Regions from separate parts of the Synechococcus sp. W60.1 genome, predicted to be linked through region 2. Evidence: predicted binding sites of a transcription regulator. Region 2 holds the regulator's gene; each other region holds the start of a gene.
What was found. Region 2 encodes NtcA, which controls nitrogen genes in cyanobacteria. Its sites were predicted from a motif close to GTANCNNNNGNTAC; they were not measured.
Positions count from the first base shown of each region.

Region 1: cynS (cyanase) is a predicted target of NtcA. The motif match lies at 2,263-2,276, and genes of this name have one in related genera.
Region 3: urtA (urea ABC transporter substrate-binding protein) is a predicted target of NtcA. The motif match lies at 3,057-3,070, and genes of this name have one in related genera.

Region 1 covers NZ_JANSHL010000001.1:274,814-280,094, forward strand. The annotation lists one part of gene prfB (peptide chain release factor 2) at 1-60, shown strand, start outside; one part of gene prfB (peptide chain release factor 2) at 62-1,120, shown strand; gene NW805_RS01255 (o-succinylbenzoate synthase) at 1,117-2,157, opposite strand; gene cynS (cyanase) at 2,471-2,920, shown strand; gene NW805_RS01265 (M16 family metallopeptidase) at 2,924-4,213, opposite strand; gene NW805_RS01270 (M16 family metallopeptidase) at 4,274-5,281, opposite strand, start outside.
Region 2 covers NZ_JANSHL010000010.1:16,669-21,949, forward strand. The annotation lists gene NW805_RS09630 (prolyl oligopeptidase family serine peptidase) at 1-1,119, shown strand, start outside; gene eno (phosphopyruvate hydratase) at 1,116-2,399, opposite strand; gene ntcA (global nitrogen regulator NtcA) at 2,638-3,312, opposite strand; gene NW805_RS09645 (M61 family metallopeptidase) at 3,559-5,281, shown strand, end outside.
Region 3 covers NZ_JANSHL010000005.1:64,852-70,132, reverse strand. The annotation lists gene NW805_RS06610 (phasin family protein) at 1-148, opposite strand, end outside; gene NW805_RS06605 (hypothetical protein) at 191-529, shown strand; gene NW805_RS06600 (urease accessory protein UreE) at 526-1,002, shown strand; gene NW805_RS06595 (S9 family peptidase) at 1,026-2,954, opposite strand; gene urtA (urea ABC transporter substrate-binding protein) at 3,325-4,596, shown strand; gene urtB (urea ABC transporter permease subunit UrtB) at 4,701-5,281, shown strand, end outside.

The DNA.
Region 1 (5,281 bases), on a different contig from region 2:
GATCTAAGACGCACCCTAGAATCGCTCACCTTGCGCCTGAGCAACGCTCAGGACTATCTTTGACCTGCCCCACTTGGAGCAACAGATTGCCATCCTAGAGCAAGAAGCCTCGCAGCCGCAGTTTTGGAATGATGTAGAGGCAGCCCGCCGCCACCTGCAAAAGCTCAACAGCCTCAAGGCCTCCTGGGATCAGGTGCACCGCTGGAAGGATCGCCTGGAAGATGCCGCCAGCGCCCTCGAGCTGCTCCAAGAAGAGCCCGATCCAGAACTCCTAGCCGAGACAGCAGGATCCCTGGCAGCGGTGGAGCGGGAGTTGAGCCAATGGGAGCTGCAGCAACTGCTCTCCGGCCCCTACGACCAAAACGGTGCCATCCTCACCATCACCGCCGGTGCAGGGGGAACCGATGCCCAGGACTGGGCGGAAATGCTCTTGAAAATGTACACCCGCTGGGCACAAAACCAGGGCTACAAGGTCAGCCTCTCGGAATACTCCGAAGGTGCCGAAGCCGGTATCAAGTCCGCCACCCTGCTGATCGAAGGCCCCTACGCCTATGGGTATCTTTCTGCCGAGAAGGGCAACCACCGCATGGAGCGCATCAGCCCCTTCAACGCCAACGGCAAACGGCAAACCAGCTTTGCTGGCGTAGAGGTGATGCCGATTCTGGAAGAGGAAAGCGAGTATGAGCTGAAGATGGAAGATCTGGAGTTCGAGACCTCCCGCTCAGGTGGGGCAGGTGGCCAAAACGTGAACAAAGTGGAAACAGCGGTGCGGGTGATCCACAAGCCCACCGGCATTGCCGTGCGCTGCACCGAGGAGCGCTCCCAACTGCAAAACAAAGAGCGAGCCATCCAGATCTTGAAGGCCAAGCTGATTGCAATGGAAGAGGAAAAACGCAGACAAAAGCTGGCCGAGATCCGCGGCGAGATGGTGACTCAGGGCTTTGGGGGGCGTATTCGCACCTACACCTTCGATCCCTACAAGCTGATCAAAGATCACCGCACCAACGCCGAAACCTACAATGTCGAGGCCTTTATGAACGGCGAGCCGGAGGAGCTGATGCATTTTATCCAGGCCTATCTGCGGCAGGAATACGCCAAACAACAGGCCGCCGCAGTCTAGGGCCGGCTGTAGCGCTCCCACACCGCCTGCATGAGGGCAGCCCGCTCCTGGGCTGAGAGCTGGGTCAAGGTCAGGGGATCCCCTTCCTGGAAAAACTCCCCTACCCCCCATCCCACGGCCCGGGGAGAGGCGGTTTTGGCTTGCAGGGATCCCGCCCAAGCCAACCCGTGCCAGGCGCCGATGGCAGTCTCCAGCGCCGAAGAAAAGACCAGATCCAGGCCGGGATGGCGGCTGAGATACTCTCGCAGCGCAATGCAGGAGCCCACCAGAGACGGCTTCACCACCAGGATCCCTTTCCATCCTGACCGATGGATCGCTTGCAACTGCTCCAGGCAGGCCACCGATTCATCCAAAGCAACGGGGGTTTGGTACTGGCGGCTGAGCTCCACCAAATGGGCGTGCTGATCCGGCGGCAGAGGCTGCTCCAAAAACTCAATCTTGACCGGCGAGGCCTGGTTGAGCCGATCACAAACCATCAGCCACCGGTGGGCCTCCGCAAGCGTTAACCCCCCATTGGCATCCAAACGCAGATGGGATCCCGGTGGCAACCGCTCCAGCCATTGCTCCAGCTTCTCCAACTCCTGCTGCATGGGATCCCTCCCCACCTTGAGCTTGTACACCGACCGCGTGAGTGGGACGGAGTCCTTGTAGGAGTCCTTGTAAGATTCCGGCGGCAGGGTCTCCCCCAAAAGTTCACAGAAAGAGAGTAGAGAGAGATCCTTGTTCAACCAATCGGGATCCCGACAGGCCAGCCAAGCGCCTTCCAACCCAAACCGGCAGGCCGGCAGTGCTTCTGGGATCCCCAAAATATACGCCTCCGACAAAAGAGGGGGCAGCTGCCGACAAAACGCCAGAGCCTGCTCTAAGGTCTCGCTGCCAAACCAAGGGATGGGAGCAATTTCCCCATATCCCTGACAGCCTGTCTCCCGATCTGTAAGTCGGATCAGGATCCCTTCGCGCACGGACCACAGTCCGTGGTGGGTACGCAGGGGCCGCCGAAGGGGGCGCCGATACAGGCAGAACGCAAAGCCTAGCACCTTTTTCTCCGCTTCCAAGGATCCTCAGAGTGAGGAGCTACAAGTAGAGCATCTCAAAGATTAGAGAAATGTTGCAAGCGAGATAGCGGGACTGATGTTCTTGCTGTAGCTGAAACTACAGAATTGAGTTGAAGACATAGCGTATCTTCCTGCCCTAAGAAGTGCTTCCTTACGTATGATTAAGGAAAAAAGCAGCAGATTCTGAATAGAGCATCACTTTTCCCAATAAACCTGTGCCACTGAGGAATCGCGGGTTCGGGTTTGGGTGGTAAATCCAGATTGAGTTGCCTGCACAGCTAAAACTTAGGAGTCGATGATGAGTACAGCCATTCCCGAAATCACCAAAAAGCTTTTGGAAGCCAAAGCTGAAAGGGGATTAACTTTTGCTGACTTGGAAGAGAAAATAGGCCGGGATGAGGTGTGGATTGCAGCGGTCTTCTATCGTCAGGCCAGTGCTTCCGCAGAAGAAGCAAACAAAATTGCCGAAATCTTAGGCTTGGACGCCGCTGTCGCTAAACAATTGACCGAATGCCCACTGAAAGGCTTAGGGCCAGTGGTGCCGACGGATCCCTTAATTTACCGCTTTTACGAGATTGTTCAAGTTTACGGCATGCCAATCAAAGCCGTGATTCATGAAAAGTTTGGCGATGGAATCATGAGCGCTATTGACTTCACCCTAGACATAGAAAAGGAAGAGGATCCTAAAGGAGATCGTGTTAAGGTGATTATGTCTGGTAAGTTCCTGCCCTATAAAAAGTGGTAGCAGTTAAAACATCGGCTCTGCTTCTGCCAAGGCCGCTTCCGGCCCCACCAGAGCAATGGCCGAGTTGGTCAGGTAGGTTTTTGCGGCTTGGTGGAGCTGCTCTGGGGTGAGTTGCCTGACCCTCTGCAAATACTGCTGGTCAAACTCCATGCCCAAGCCCAAAATCTCGTACCAGCCCACCAGTTGGGCCACCTGGGCATTGGTTTGTTTGCTGAGGGCGTATTGGCCCAGAAGTTTGCGCTGCGCCATTTCCACCTCCGCCGGATCGAGGGGATTGGCCTGCAGACGGTGGATTTCTGCTTGTAGGCGCTCCAGGGCCACCTGAGTATTCTCTGCCGCAGTGCCCATGTAAACCCCAAAAGGGGCGGGATCCCGGCGGGTGGCAAAAAAAGCCGAGACCTCATAGGCCAGGCCACAGCGCTCCCGCAGTTCCACAAACAGACGGCTGGATAGACCGCTGCCCAAGTAGGTGGCCAACAGTTTCAGGGCCGGATAATCCGCAGAAGCAGCAGGGGATCCGCGAAACCCAATCAAGATTGTTGTCTGCTGAGTGGGCTGGGGCAACCTCAGCAGTTGGGGATCCCTCAGAGGGGGCAGGGGAACATCCCGATCCTCTGGAGAGGGGCCGGGAACAACCCAGTCCCCCAAAGCCGCTTCCACCTGGGCAGCCATTTGCTCCGGCGGCTCTGGGCCGATCACCACCATCACCATTCCATTGGGACGACAGTAGGCCGCGTGATAGGCCACCAAATCCTCGCGGGTCAGGGATCCCACCGTCTCCAGCCGTCCCAACCCCGGCAGGGCGTAGGGATGATCCCCATAGAGGGCCTGTCGCACCTGATCGAAAGCCAGGCTGAAAGGCCGTTCCTGCTGGGCGCGAATGGCTTGCAGCATCAACCCCTGCTCTCGCGCCACCTCCTCTTCAGGAAAACTGGGATCCCGTAATATCTCCGCCAGCAAATCCAGCAACTCCGGGAAATCGGCAGCCACACAGCGCAGGCTCACCTCGAAAGAGTCGGCAGAACTGTCCACCGATAGCGAGGCTCCCAGCGATTCCACCGCAGCAGCAATGGCCTGGGAGTTGCGCCGATGCGTGCCTTTGGTGAGGACAGCCGCCATCAAGTGGCTCACCCCCGCCTGTTGCGGCCGCTCTGCCCGGCTGCCGCCGCGGAAAAAACAGTGGGCAGCCAAGATCTCCACCGTTGGGTTCTGGCCCAGCAACAGCGTGATGCCATTGGCCAAAAGGACGCGCTGTAAACGGCCACGTTGGGTGGCAAGCAGAGCAGAGTTCATGCAGGCAAGGGATCCCGTCCAAAATCCGAAAGTCAAGAGTCCGGAGCGCCAAGGCGGCGCTTAACGGCAAGCCAGTTGCAGCTCCGAGGCCATTGCTGGATCGAGGGCAGTCGGCTTGAGAACGGTGACTACATAAGCCTCCGGAGACAAGTACTGCTGGGCCAACTCCCGGATCTGAGCCGGAGTAAAGGATTGCACCAGCTCCAGGTACTCTTGAATGCGTTGCACCCCGCCCAACGTCTCGTAGTAGCCATAGATGCCCGCCAATTGGCTGGGGGACTCGGCGGAGAACAGAAACTCATGGATGAGCATACGCCGGGTGCGATCCAACTCTGCTTGGCCAATGCCATCCTGCTGCAGCTTTTCGATCTCGTGCAGAATCGTCGCCTCCACCCGCGCCACATCCTCCGGCTCCAGTTGAGCCCCAATACAAAACAGTCCCCCCTCCTTCAACACCAGCGAAGAACAGCCAATGGCCCTCACCCAGCCCCGCTGTTCCCGCAGCAGATGCACCAGCCGCGAAGTACGGCCATCTCCCAGCAGAGAAGCCAACATCTCCAGGCCACAGGCTTGTTGCCAATCGTCAATGCCAACGGTAGGCCAGGCCAATTTCAGACGGGCTTGCTCCAAGCGGGCATGGTCGCTCTCCCGGCGCAGGATCCCTTGGGGACGAGGCTGGGGCGGGATGGGGGGGCTGGCCGGTGCTGGCCCAGCAGCAGAGCTGCCAAACTGCTCCTCCACCAAGGCCAACGCCCGCTCGGGATCGATGCCACCCGTCACCACCACCGTCATGGATTCAGGCCGATACCAAGCGCGGTGGTAAGCGCGCATCACCTCAGGGGTCAGTTGCATCAAGCTTTCCGGTGTGCCCAACACCGGTCGTCCATAGGGATGCTCCCCATAGGCGGTCTGCATCAAAAGCTGATAGGCCGTGTAATCAGGGTTGTCGGCGGCGCGGCGAATTTCCTCCAGAACCACCTGCCGCTCCCGCTCAAACTCCAGATCTGGGATCCCGGCCCGCAAAACCACCTCTGCCAGGTAGGGCAGGGTATCCGCCAGGTCGGCAGC
Region 2 (5,281 bases):
GAGGTGATCCCCGAGGCGGAGGAGACCCTCCAGGGGGTTAGCTTGATCAACAATCAGTTTGTGGCCTTCTACCTCAAAGACGCCCACACCCAGATCAAGACCTTTGCTTTAGACGGTAGCTACCTGGGGGAAATTCCGCTGCCCGGGCTGGGATCTGCCAGCGGCTTTGGCGGCAAGCGCTACGACACCGAGACCTTCTACACCTTTACCAGCTTCACTACCCCACCCACCATCTACCGCTACGATTTCACCAGCGGCACCAGCACCCTGTTCCGTCAGCCCCAGGTGGATTTCGATCCCCAGGCCTACGAGGTGCAGCAGGTGTCTTACACCAGCAAAGATGGCACCCGCATCCCCATGTTTCTCGTCCACCGCCGTGGCCTGACTCGGACAGGGGATCACCCCACCCTGCTGTATGGCTACGGTGGCTTTGGCATCTCTCTTACCCCCAGCTTTTCAGTGGGTCTGGTGGCCTGGCTGGAAATGGGAGGGGTTTACGCCCAGCCCAATTTGCGCGGCGGCGGCGAGTACGGAGAAGAGTGGCACCAGGCGGGCACCAAGCTCAACAAGCAAAAGGTGTTCGACGACTTTATTGCCGCTGCCGAGTGGCTGATAGCCCATGGCTACACCAACCCCGCCAAGTTGGCCATCTCCGGCGGCAGCAACGGCGGCCTGCTGGTGGGGGCCTGCCTGGTTCAGAGGCCGGAGCTGTTTGCAGCGGCCCTGCCGGCAGTGGGGGTGTTCGACATGCTGCGCTTTCCCAAGTTCACCATCGGCTGGGCCTGGATCTCCGAGTACGGATCCCCGGAGAACCCGGAGGAATTCAAGGCCCTCTACGCCTATTCCCCTCTGCACAACCTCAAGCCCGGCACTGCCTATCCCGCCACCCTGATCACCACCGCAGATCACGACGACCGGGTGGTGCCCGCCCACAGCTTCAAGTTTGCCGCTGCCCTGCAGGCAGCCCAGGGGGGATCCCAGCCCATCCTCATCCGCATCGACACCAAGGCAGGGCACGGGGCCGGCAAGCCCACCAGCAAGCTGATTGAGGAAGCTGCCGACCGCTGGGCCTTTTTGGTGCAGGTGCTAGGGATCCCCTGGGACGGAACGGGAAGTTAGCGAGCTCTAGGACCCAGGCCCACCCGACCGGCATAAACTGCCGCTTCCCCCAGCTCGTCTTCGATGCGCAGCAGTTGGTTGTACTTGGCAATGCGCTCGCTGCGGCAGAGGGATCCGGTTTTGATCTGCCCGGCACGGGTGGCCACCGCCAAGTCGGCAATGGTGGTGTCTTCCGTCTCGCCAGAGCGGTGGCTGATGATGGTGCGAAAGCCGGCTTGAACTGCCAATTGGATGGCCGAGACGGTCTCCGTCAGGGTGCCGATTTGGTTGGGCTTGATCAAAATGGCGTTGGCGGCGGCGCTGTCGATACCCTTTTGCAGGCGGGTCAGGTTGGTTACAAACAGGTCATCTCCCACCAGCTGTACCCGGGATCCCAGTTGAGCGGTCATGGCTTGCCAACCGGCCCAGTCTTCTTCCGCTAGCCCATCTTCAATGGAAAGGATGGGATAGTTGGCCAGCAGTTGCTGGTAGTAAGCCACCATATCAGCCGCGCTGTGGGCTTTGCCCTCAAAGTGATATTGCCCATCCTGCAGCAGCTCGTTGGCGGCCACATCCAAGGCCAAGGCGATATCTGCTCCCGGTTTGTAGCCTGCCTGTTCAATAGCCGTCATCAGCAGATCCAAAGCCGCCGCATTGGAGTCGAGATCAGGAGCAAACCCCCCTTCATCCCCCACACCGGTGGACAGCCCCTTCTGCTGCAGCACTTGTTTTAGTACCGCAAACACCTCAGCCCCGTAGCGCAGCGCCTCGCGAAAGCTGGCCGCTCCAATGGGCACAAGCATAAATTCTTGAATATCGACGTTGTTGTCGGCGTGGGCGCCGCCGTTGAGCACGTTCATCAGCGGCACCGGCAGCAGGTTGGCAAAGGGCCCCCCCAGGTATTTGTAAAGAGGCAAGCCCACTGCTTCCGCAGCCGCTTTGGCTGTCGCCAGAGAAACTGCCAAAATAGCGTTGGCCCCCAGGCGGGACTTGTTGGGGGTGCCGTCCAGGTCGATCAGCAACTGGTCAATACGGGCTTGGTTGAGGGCATCTTCTCCCTGCAGCTCCGACTGGATGGGGCCAAGGATGTTTTCCACCGCCCTCAGCACACCCTTACCGCCGTAGCGTTTGGGATCCCCGTCCCGCAGCTCATGGGCCTCGAAGGTACCGGTCGAGGCACCGCTGGGAACCTGCGCCAAGCCCGTTGCCCCATTGGCTAGACCCACCAGGGCTTCTAGGGTGGGACGCCCTCGCGAGTCGAGGATCTCATGGGCGGTAATCCACTCGATGGCTGTTTCCACAGTTACACCTCAGCAATTGGCTAGATAGCTCTGGCCAAAGCCAGATCCCCCCATAGACTAGTAGATTCTTGCCCGGGATCCGGTCAGCTTCCAGAAAACTTTAAGTCTGTCCTTCGGGCACAGAGATTCTTCAAGGCTGCAGCAGTAGATTGAACATAGGCCGGCCAGAGCTTCAACCAGCCGTCGAGCGGGGTTTGCCTAGGCAGGGTGCTACTCAGGAAGTGTTCTCCTCTTCCTTCTAGGCAAAGCGATGGCTCAGCCGCATCGGGTCGTGTACGGTGATCTTCTTCTTGTGAATGGAGATGTACTTCTTCTTGCGCAGCTCTCCCAACAGGCGGGTGATGGTGACGCGGGTTGAGCCAATGGCCTCGGCAATGGCCTGGTGAGACAGCTTGAGATCGATGGTGACCCCATCTGGGCCAGGCACCCCGAAATCGCGACAGAGAATCAACAAAAAGCTGACCAGACGGGATCCCATGTCGCGATGAGCCAGCGTCTCGATCATCATCTCCGTTTGCAAGATACGAGACGACAGGCTTTTAACCAGCAACATGGCCAGTTCGGCGTTCTCCTGTAGGGATTTCTCCACCTGCTCGATCGGTAGAGAGAGTAACTCGGTAGGTGTAAAAGCCACCGAGTGATAAAAGCGGTCGGAGCGCTGTCCCGTGATAAAGGAGAGCACGCCGAAGATGCTGTTTTCGCGCAGGAGGGCAACGGTGATTTCCTCTCCCATTTCGTAGACCCGCGAGAGCTTAACGGCTCCCTTTACCAAAAAGTAAACCCGCTCCGCCGGATCCCCTGGAAAAAAAATGGTCTTCCCGCGCTCGAACGTTTCGATAACCGGAGGATGGTGAGGGCCTCCCAATTGCTTGAAGGCTGTGATCAGAGATTTTTCCGCTACGGCCACCGCCATACTCATCAACCTTTTAAGGTCAGTTTATACCTAAGATCAACCTACTAGGATCAATCTAGAAGCATTAGGCTAGGTTGCAACCCATTGACTTCAGAATCTACGAGGATACCAAGATTTACCCTAAAGTAGAAGGTTCTGCCCAGGCATCTTTGTAGCACGCGCTACATTTTTAAGTCTCGTTGCTGCTCTCCAGCCAAAGGCAGAGGTTAGGATAGGAGCCATTGCCGCTGGGGGCTGCGCCAGCCCTTGGCAGTAGAGGGTAGGGTGGGTTCTATGGGGATCCCAGAGGTTATCGTTGCTGCACCTTCTCAACTGAGCCGCCAGCATTTCACAGTGCGGATGCCGGATCCGGCCAATCACCTGCTGGAGGTGGAACTGCAGATCCAAGAGGTGGATCCAGAGGTGCCTTTGCGGCTGCGACTGCCGGTGTGGACGCCGGGATCCTACTTGGTGCGGGAGTATGCCCGTCATGTGCAGGAGTTTCAGGCGGCAACTGAGCAGGGGATCCCTTTGGCCTGGCGGAAGGTGGATAAGAATACCTGGCAAATCGATCCGCCGGGCTGTTCCGCCGTGAAGGTGTGCTACCGGGTCTATGCCTATGAGCTGACGGTGCGCACGAACCATCTGGATTTGACCCACGCCTATTTCAACGGGGCAGCGCTCTTCCTCTACGTGCCCGGTCGCGAGCGGGAACCCTACACTTTGACGGTGATCCCCCCCAAGCCGGATTGGCACATCGCCACCAGTTTGCGGCCCTTGACCTCTCCTTCTGAGGATCCCACTTCCGGCCAGTCTTTTGTGGCAGAGGACTATGACGAGCTGGTGGATAGCCCGGTGGAGGTGGGCCTGCATCGGATGCAATCGTTTGAGGTGGAAGGGATCCCGCATTACCTTGTGGTTTGGGGGTCGGGCACTCTGGATGTCGATCGGGCCGTTGCCGATGCCAAGGCCATTGTCGAAACCACAGCCGCGTTTTTCGGTGGGCTACCCTACGACCGCTACTGGTTCATTGTGCATTTGTCGCCGGGAGGATTTGGTGGCCTTGAGCACAAGTACAGCACCACCCTTCTTTACTCTGGGCTGGAGCTGCATCAGCCGGAGTCCTATCGGCGCTTTTTGTCTTTGCTGGCCCACGAGTTGTTTCATGCCTGGAATGTCAAGCGCCTGCGTCCTCTGGCATTGGAAAAGATCGACTACAACCAGGAAAATTATCTGGAATGTCTGTGGTTTTGTGAGGGGGCGACCAGCTATTACGAAAACGTCATCTTATTGAGGGCAGGGATCCTCAGTGCCGGCGATTTTTTAAAAGTTCTTTCCGAACAGATTGGTCGCTTGCAGCGTACTCCGGGCCGGGCCGTGCAATCGCTGCGGGAATCCAGCTTCGACACCTGGATCAAACTCTACCGCCCCCACGAAAACACCCTCAACAGCCAGGTTTCTTATTACTTAAAAGGGGCTTTGGTCTGTTGGCTGCTGGATCTGCACATTCGCCACCTTTCCGGCGGTCAGGGATCCCTGGATACGGCTTTGCAGGATCTGTGGCAGCGCTTTGGTCGGTCAGAGAAGGGCTACAGCGACCAAGACTTGCGGGAGGCGTTTGAGCGGGCAGCCGGTGCCGATCTTGGCCGGTTTTTCTCCGCCTATGTGGAAGGCACGGAAGAGCTAGACTACAACACTTACCTACACCCTTTTGGCCTCACCCTCAAAGCCCAATTCAGCCGCCCCAACCCCAGCCCTTACTTGGGCCTTAATTTCAACGGCGAGGGCAATCGCATCAGCACAGTGGAGATGGGATCCCCGGCGCAAAAAGCAGGCATCTGGGCCGGCGATGAGCTGGTGGCCCTGGATGGGTTCAGGGTGAGCGCTGCCAACCTGACAGAACGCTTGACAGCCTATCAGCCCCACCAGATCATTTGTTTGAGCGTTTTTCAAGCCGATCAGTTGAAACATTTCTGGATCTCGTTGGATC
Region 3 (5,281 bases), on a different contig from region 2:
GGTTGTTGATGACATTGGATGCCTCTTCTGGGTTGAGCTGCCCCTTCTGCACCAAGTCGTCGGCAGCCTTTCTCAACTGTTCTGCCAGCAGAGTGGTTGTGCCCACGCCCATTAGCAAGAGCTGACGTAAGATACTGTTGTTGTCCAATGCTGCCCTCCAAAGGACGCTTCGCGAACGGTACGGGCCTCCATGACTACCCATTTTCCTCAGTTTGCCCTCAACTTCGCAACCGGCTCGGCCAGTTTCTCCCTTTCGCCTGAGGCGGCACAACAATGGCACAAGGCTCTGCAAATCCTCTTGGAGCGACTCAAGATCCGTTCCCGACAGCAGCCTCAGGAGCCGGTTGAGTTTCGTTACCCTACTGAAGATTTCAGCTTGGAGATGTTCTGCAACCCCAACATCTGGGCTGGCCCCCACGCAGCCAAGGTGCTGGTGACTCTGAAAACCAAGGTGCTGCGCCTTTCCACCGAAGTGGAGTTCTCTCGCCTTCAAGAAGACCTCAGCCAATATCTGGAGTCTCTGGCATGAGCGAAGATCCCCATGCTGCAGGAGAGGATCCCGCGGCCATTACGGTGACGCAACTGCTGGACGAGCCGCCAGAGGGGATCCCCGGCCACTTGGAAGTGGTTGCCCTCACTTGGCACGACCGCCAGCGATCCCGGCAACGGCTGGTGAGCGACTGGGGCACCGAGATCCAGCTGATGCTGCCCCGCGGCACCCATCTTCACGATGGGGATCTGCTCTATGCGGATGCGCAGCGACACATTCGGGTCAGAGCCCAACCCGAACCGGTGCTCTTGATTCAACCTGAAAACCCCATCCAGATGGGCCAAGTGATTCATCAACTGGGCAACTGGCACCGTCCGGCCCACGTTTCCCCCCAAGGGCAGATCCTGGCGCTGGCCGATGATCCGCTGCAGGACTGGCTGGCCCACATGGGGATCCCGTTTCGGTTGGAGATGGCTGTCTTCGAGCCCAACCTGTTGGCCCACAGCCATTAATTCGACCCATTGAGCAGTCATCATCAGGTGTCTAGGTTTTCGATCCGAACCGGCTCAAGAGGTTCTGCCAGCGGAAACCCCAACACCTGGGCATAAAAGTAAAGCTCTGCCTCCAAAGCCCGTTTGATGTTGGCCGCCTGGCGAAAGCCGTGTTGCTCTCCCTCGAAGGGCACATAGGCCACCGGGATCCCTTTGGCCCGTAGGGCTGCCACCATCCTCTCCGCCTGATTGGGGGGCACGATGGCGTCTTCCAACCCTTGGAAGAAGATAACCGGACAATTGAGGCCCTCCAGGTGATGAATGGGGGAACGCTCCCGGTAGAGATCCCGCCGCTCTGGGTAGGGGCCAATGAGGCTGTCCAAGTAGCGAGACTCGAACTTGTGGGTCTCCTGGGCCAGGGCTTCTAGATCGCTCACCCCGTAGTAGCTGGCACCTGCTCGGAAGACGGCGTGGAAGGTCAAGGCCGCCAACGTGGTATAGCCGCCAGCGCTGCCCCCTTGAATGAGCAGCCGTTCCCCATCCACCTTGCCCTGTTCTGCCAAAAATTGGGATCCGGCGATGCAATCTTCCACATCTACCAGGCCCCACCGGCCTTTGAGAGCATCCCGATAGGCACGTCCGTAGCCGCTGCTGCCCCGGTAGTTCACATCCAAAACGGCAATCCCCCGACTGGTCCAGTATTGGATCCCCAGGTTGAGCACGGCTGCCGTCGCCCCGGTGGGCCCGCCGTGGCTTTTCACCAGCAGGGGTGGCTTTTCGCCAGCAGGGGCAACAAAGTCTCGGTTTTTGGGGGGATAGAAGAAGGCGTAGGCCACTTCCTTGCCGCCACCGGTGGGAAAAACAATGGGCTCTGGGATCGACAGATAGTCGGGATCCACCGCCACGCTGCTGGAACGGGCCACCACCTCCACTTGGCTGGAGGGTAAGTCTAGGCAGACCAAGGCAGTGGCTTCCGTCGGGGATCCGGCCAGGAAAGCGGCTTTTTCCCCACTCACCTGCAAACCGCTGATCTGGGTGTAGGGCAAGGGGATCCCTGCCAACTGTCCTGAATGGAGATCCAGATAAGCCAGATGAGACAGCCCGTCTTGTTCATAACAGGCCAGGATGCGCCCATCGCCACAGAAGCCGTAGGTGCTCAGGCCAAACACCCACTGCGGCTCTCCAAACTCCGCTTCCATAGGGCAGAGGGGAATGGGGCCCTGGGGATCCCAGCGATAGAGGTTCCACCAGCCGCTGCAATCGGAAACAAAGTAGAGATCCCCCTCCGGTGACCACTGGGGCTGGAAGATCGACTCGGCAGGGCCACCGGCTAGCTTTTGAGGTTCTCCCAAGCTGCCGTCAGGGTTCACCTCAGACCGCCACAGCTCTGTGCCGTCCCAGGGCATTTGGGGGTGATCCCAGGTCAGCCATACCAAGGTCTGGCCGTCTGGACTGAGGCGCGGGCTGGCGTAGAAGTCGTGCCCAGAAGCCAAAATCTGCTGGGATCCACTTGCTAAGTCAATCGAGACAAGGCTGTTTTCCGGCTCTCCCTGGCGGCTGTGATCCTCCCGCACACAGAGGATGCGTCCACGCGCCCGATCCACCACCCCGTCGGCGTAGCGATAGGGGCCTGCTTCCGTCAGGGGCTGGGGATCTGAACCCGGCAGCAGGCGGTAGAGCCGTTGGTCAGCGAAGTTGCAAAAATACACTACCCCTGCCGACACCCAATAAGCTCCACCCCCATACTCATGCACCCGTGTCCGCACATTGAAAGGTGCCGGTGTCAGCTCCACCAGGATCCCGTCGGCAGAGCGCCGCATCAACACATTGCGCCCTTTTTCTTGCGGGCGGCCCTCCGTCCAGTAGAGATCCCCCTGATCCCAAACCATCTGTCCCAAGCGCAGGGATCCCGTCACCACTAGGTCAGCGGTAATCGGGGATCGCCAAGATCCATAGCCGGCCTGCTGCACCATAGGCTGTTAATTCTCCACCCCAGAACCCCTATTATGCCGGGAGCAAGGGATCCCTGCCTCTGCCTGCAGCCTGCGGGGAAAGGGCTCGGATTCTGGGAAAAGGTATCCCGCGATACAATTCTCTCCGGGCCGAATGGGTTTGATGGAACACGTTAAGGCAACAGGGACGCACGACGCTTTCTCGACTGCAGGATTATCCTTTTCCTCTGTTGATGTTGGGAAGGCATTCGGTGAAAGCCTCAGCCGACTGCAGTTGGGCAAATTTAACACATGGGCGAGGTGATGAGCTAAGTGCTTCCCTCTGTTGGCCGGGCTGCTGCAACTGTACTTCTTAACACCCTTTGCACTCACTTCGTTTCGGAGATCACCGATGGCTCAATTTAATCGTCGTCAAGTGCTGAAAATGGGCGCTCTGGCTGGAGCCGGGGCGGCCCTGGGGCCGCAGATCTGGGTGAAGCGGTCTGTGCCCGCCTACGCCCAGGGAGAGACCATTCGCGTTGGCATTTTGCACTCCCTCAGCGGCACCATGGCCATTTCGGAAACCAGCGTGGTGGATGCGGAAAAGCTGGCCATCAAAGAGATCAATGCCGCCGGTGGGGTTTTGGGCAAGCAGATCGAGCCGATTATCGAGGATGGCGCTTCCGATTGGCCAACCTTTGCGGAGAAAGCCACCAAATTGATCGATGTGGACAAGGTGGCAACGGTATTCGGCTGCTGGACTTCGGCCAGTCGCAAAGCCGTGTTGCCGGTGTTTGAATCCAAGCAGCACCTGCTCTGGTATCCCGTGCAGTACGAAGGACAAGAGTGCTCCAAAAACATCTTCTACACCGGCGCTGCCCCCAACCAGCAGATCGAGCCTTCGGTGGAATGGCTGCTCAAGAACAAGGGCAAAGAGTTCTTCCTGGTGGGATCCGACTATGTGTTCCCCCGCACGGCCAACACCATCATCAAGGCCCAGTTGGAAGCCCTGGGGGGCAAAGTGGTGGGTGAAGACTATCTGCCTTTGGGCAACACAGAAGTTACCCCCATCATCAGCAAGATCCGGGCCGCTCTTCCCAATGGCGGTGTGATCTACAACAGCTTGAACGGCGACAGCAACGTGGCCTTTTTCAAACAGTTGAAAGGGGCAGGGCTGGGGCCAGATCGCTATCCTTCCATGTCCGTCAGCATTGCTGAAGAAGAGGTACAGGCCATCGGCCCCGAATTCTTGGAAGGGCACTTCGCCGCCTGGAACTACTTTATGACGGTGGATACGCCTGCCAACAAGAAGTTTGTGGAAGCTTTCAAGGCAGAATACGGCCAAAACCGCGTCACCAACGACCCGATGGAAGCCGCCTACATCATGGTTTACATCTGGAAGCAGGCGGCAGAAAAAGCGGGAACGGTGGAGATCGACGCCGTGCGGCAGGCAGCCTACGGCCAGACCTTCGATGCCCCTGAAGGCTTGGTAACCATGAACACCAACCACCACCTGACCAAATATGTGCGGATCGGCCAGGTGCGCTCCGATGGCTTGTTTGATGTCATCTTTTCTACGGATGCCGTGGAACCACAGCCCTGGAACCAGTTTGTGGCAGAGACCAAGGGCTTTGCCTGCGATTGGTCAGATCCGGCCAAGGGCGGTCGCTACAAAGTCAGCTAGTCCTGGCCAGAGCTGGGATCCCTTGCCGTTTGGATAGGGTCGGGGATCCCGCCTAGATGCTCGGTTAGCCTCCCTAGTTTAGTTGGAAGGAGGATCCCCTGCCGATGACCTTGCTCTTGGATAGCTTGTTTAACGGCCTTAGCATCGGCACCGTCTTGCTGATAGCCGCTCTGGGCTTGGCTATTGTTTTCGGCCTCATGGGGGTCATCAACATGGCCCATGGGGAGCTGATGATGTTGGGGGCCTACACCACCTTCGTCGTGCAAAATGCTTTCCGGCCACTGGGGGATCCCTGGCGGGATCTGTATATCTTCCCGGCTTTGGTGGCAGCCTTTGCCGTCACTGCTCTGGTAGGGCTGGCCTTGGAGCGGGGGGTGATCCGCTTTTTGTATGGCCGACCGCTGGAAACCCTTCTGGCCACCTGGGGCGTGAGCCTGATCCTGCAGCAGTTTGTGCGCAGCGTCAATTGGGTGCTGGCTTTCCGCTTGGGGGCCTTCGCGGTGCTCTTTTTCGGCGGCTGGTGGCTTTTGTCCAGGCGGGCGGATTGGCCGCGTCTCAAGGGGTGGACGCTGGCGCTGCTGTTGGTGCTCTCCACGGCCATTGCATCGGTGGGGGGGCGGGTGCTGGCGCAAACCTATGCTTTGGCGGTTACCCAGCCTTGGTTCGGCGCCCAGAACAAAGACGT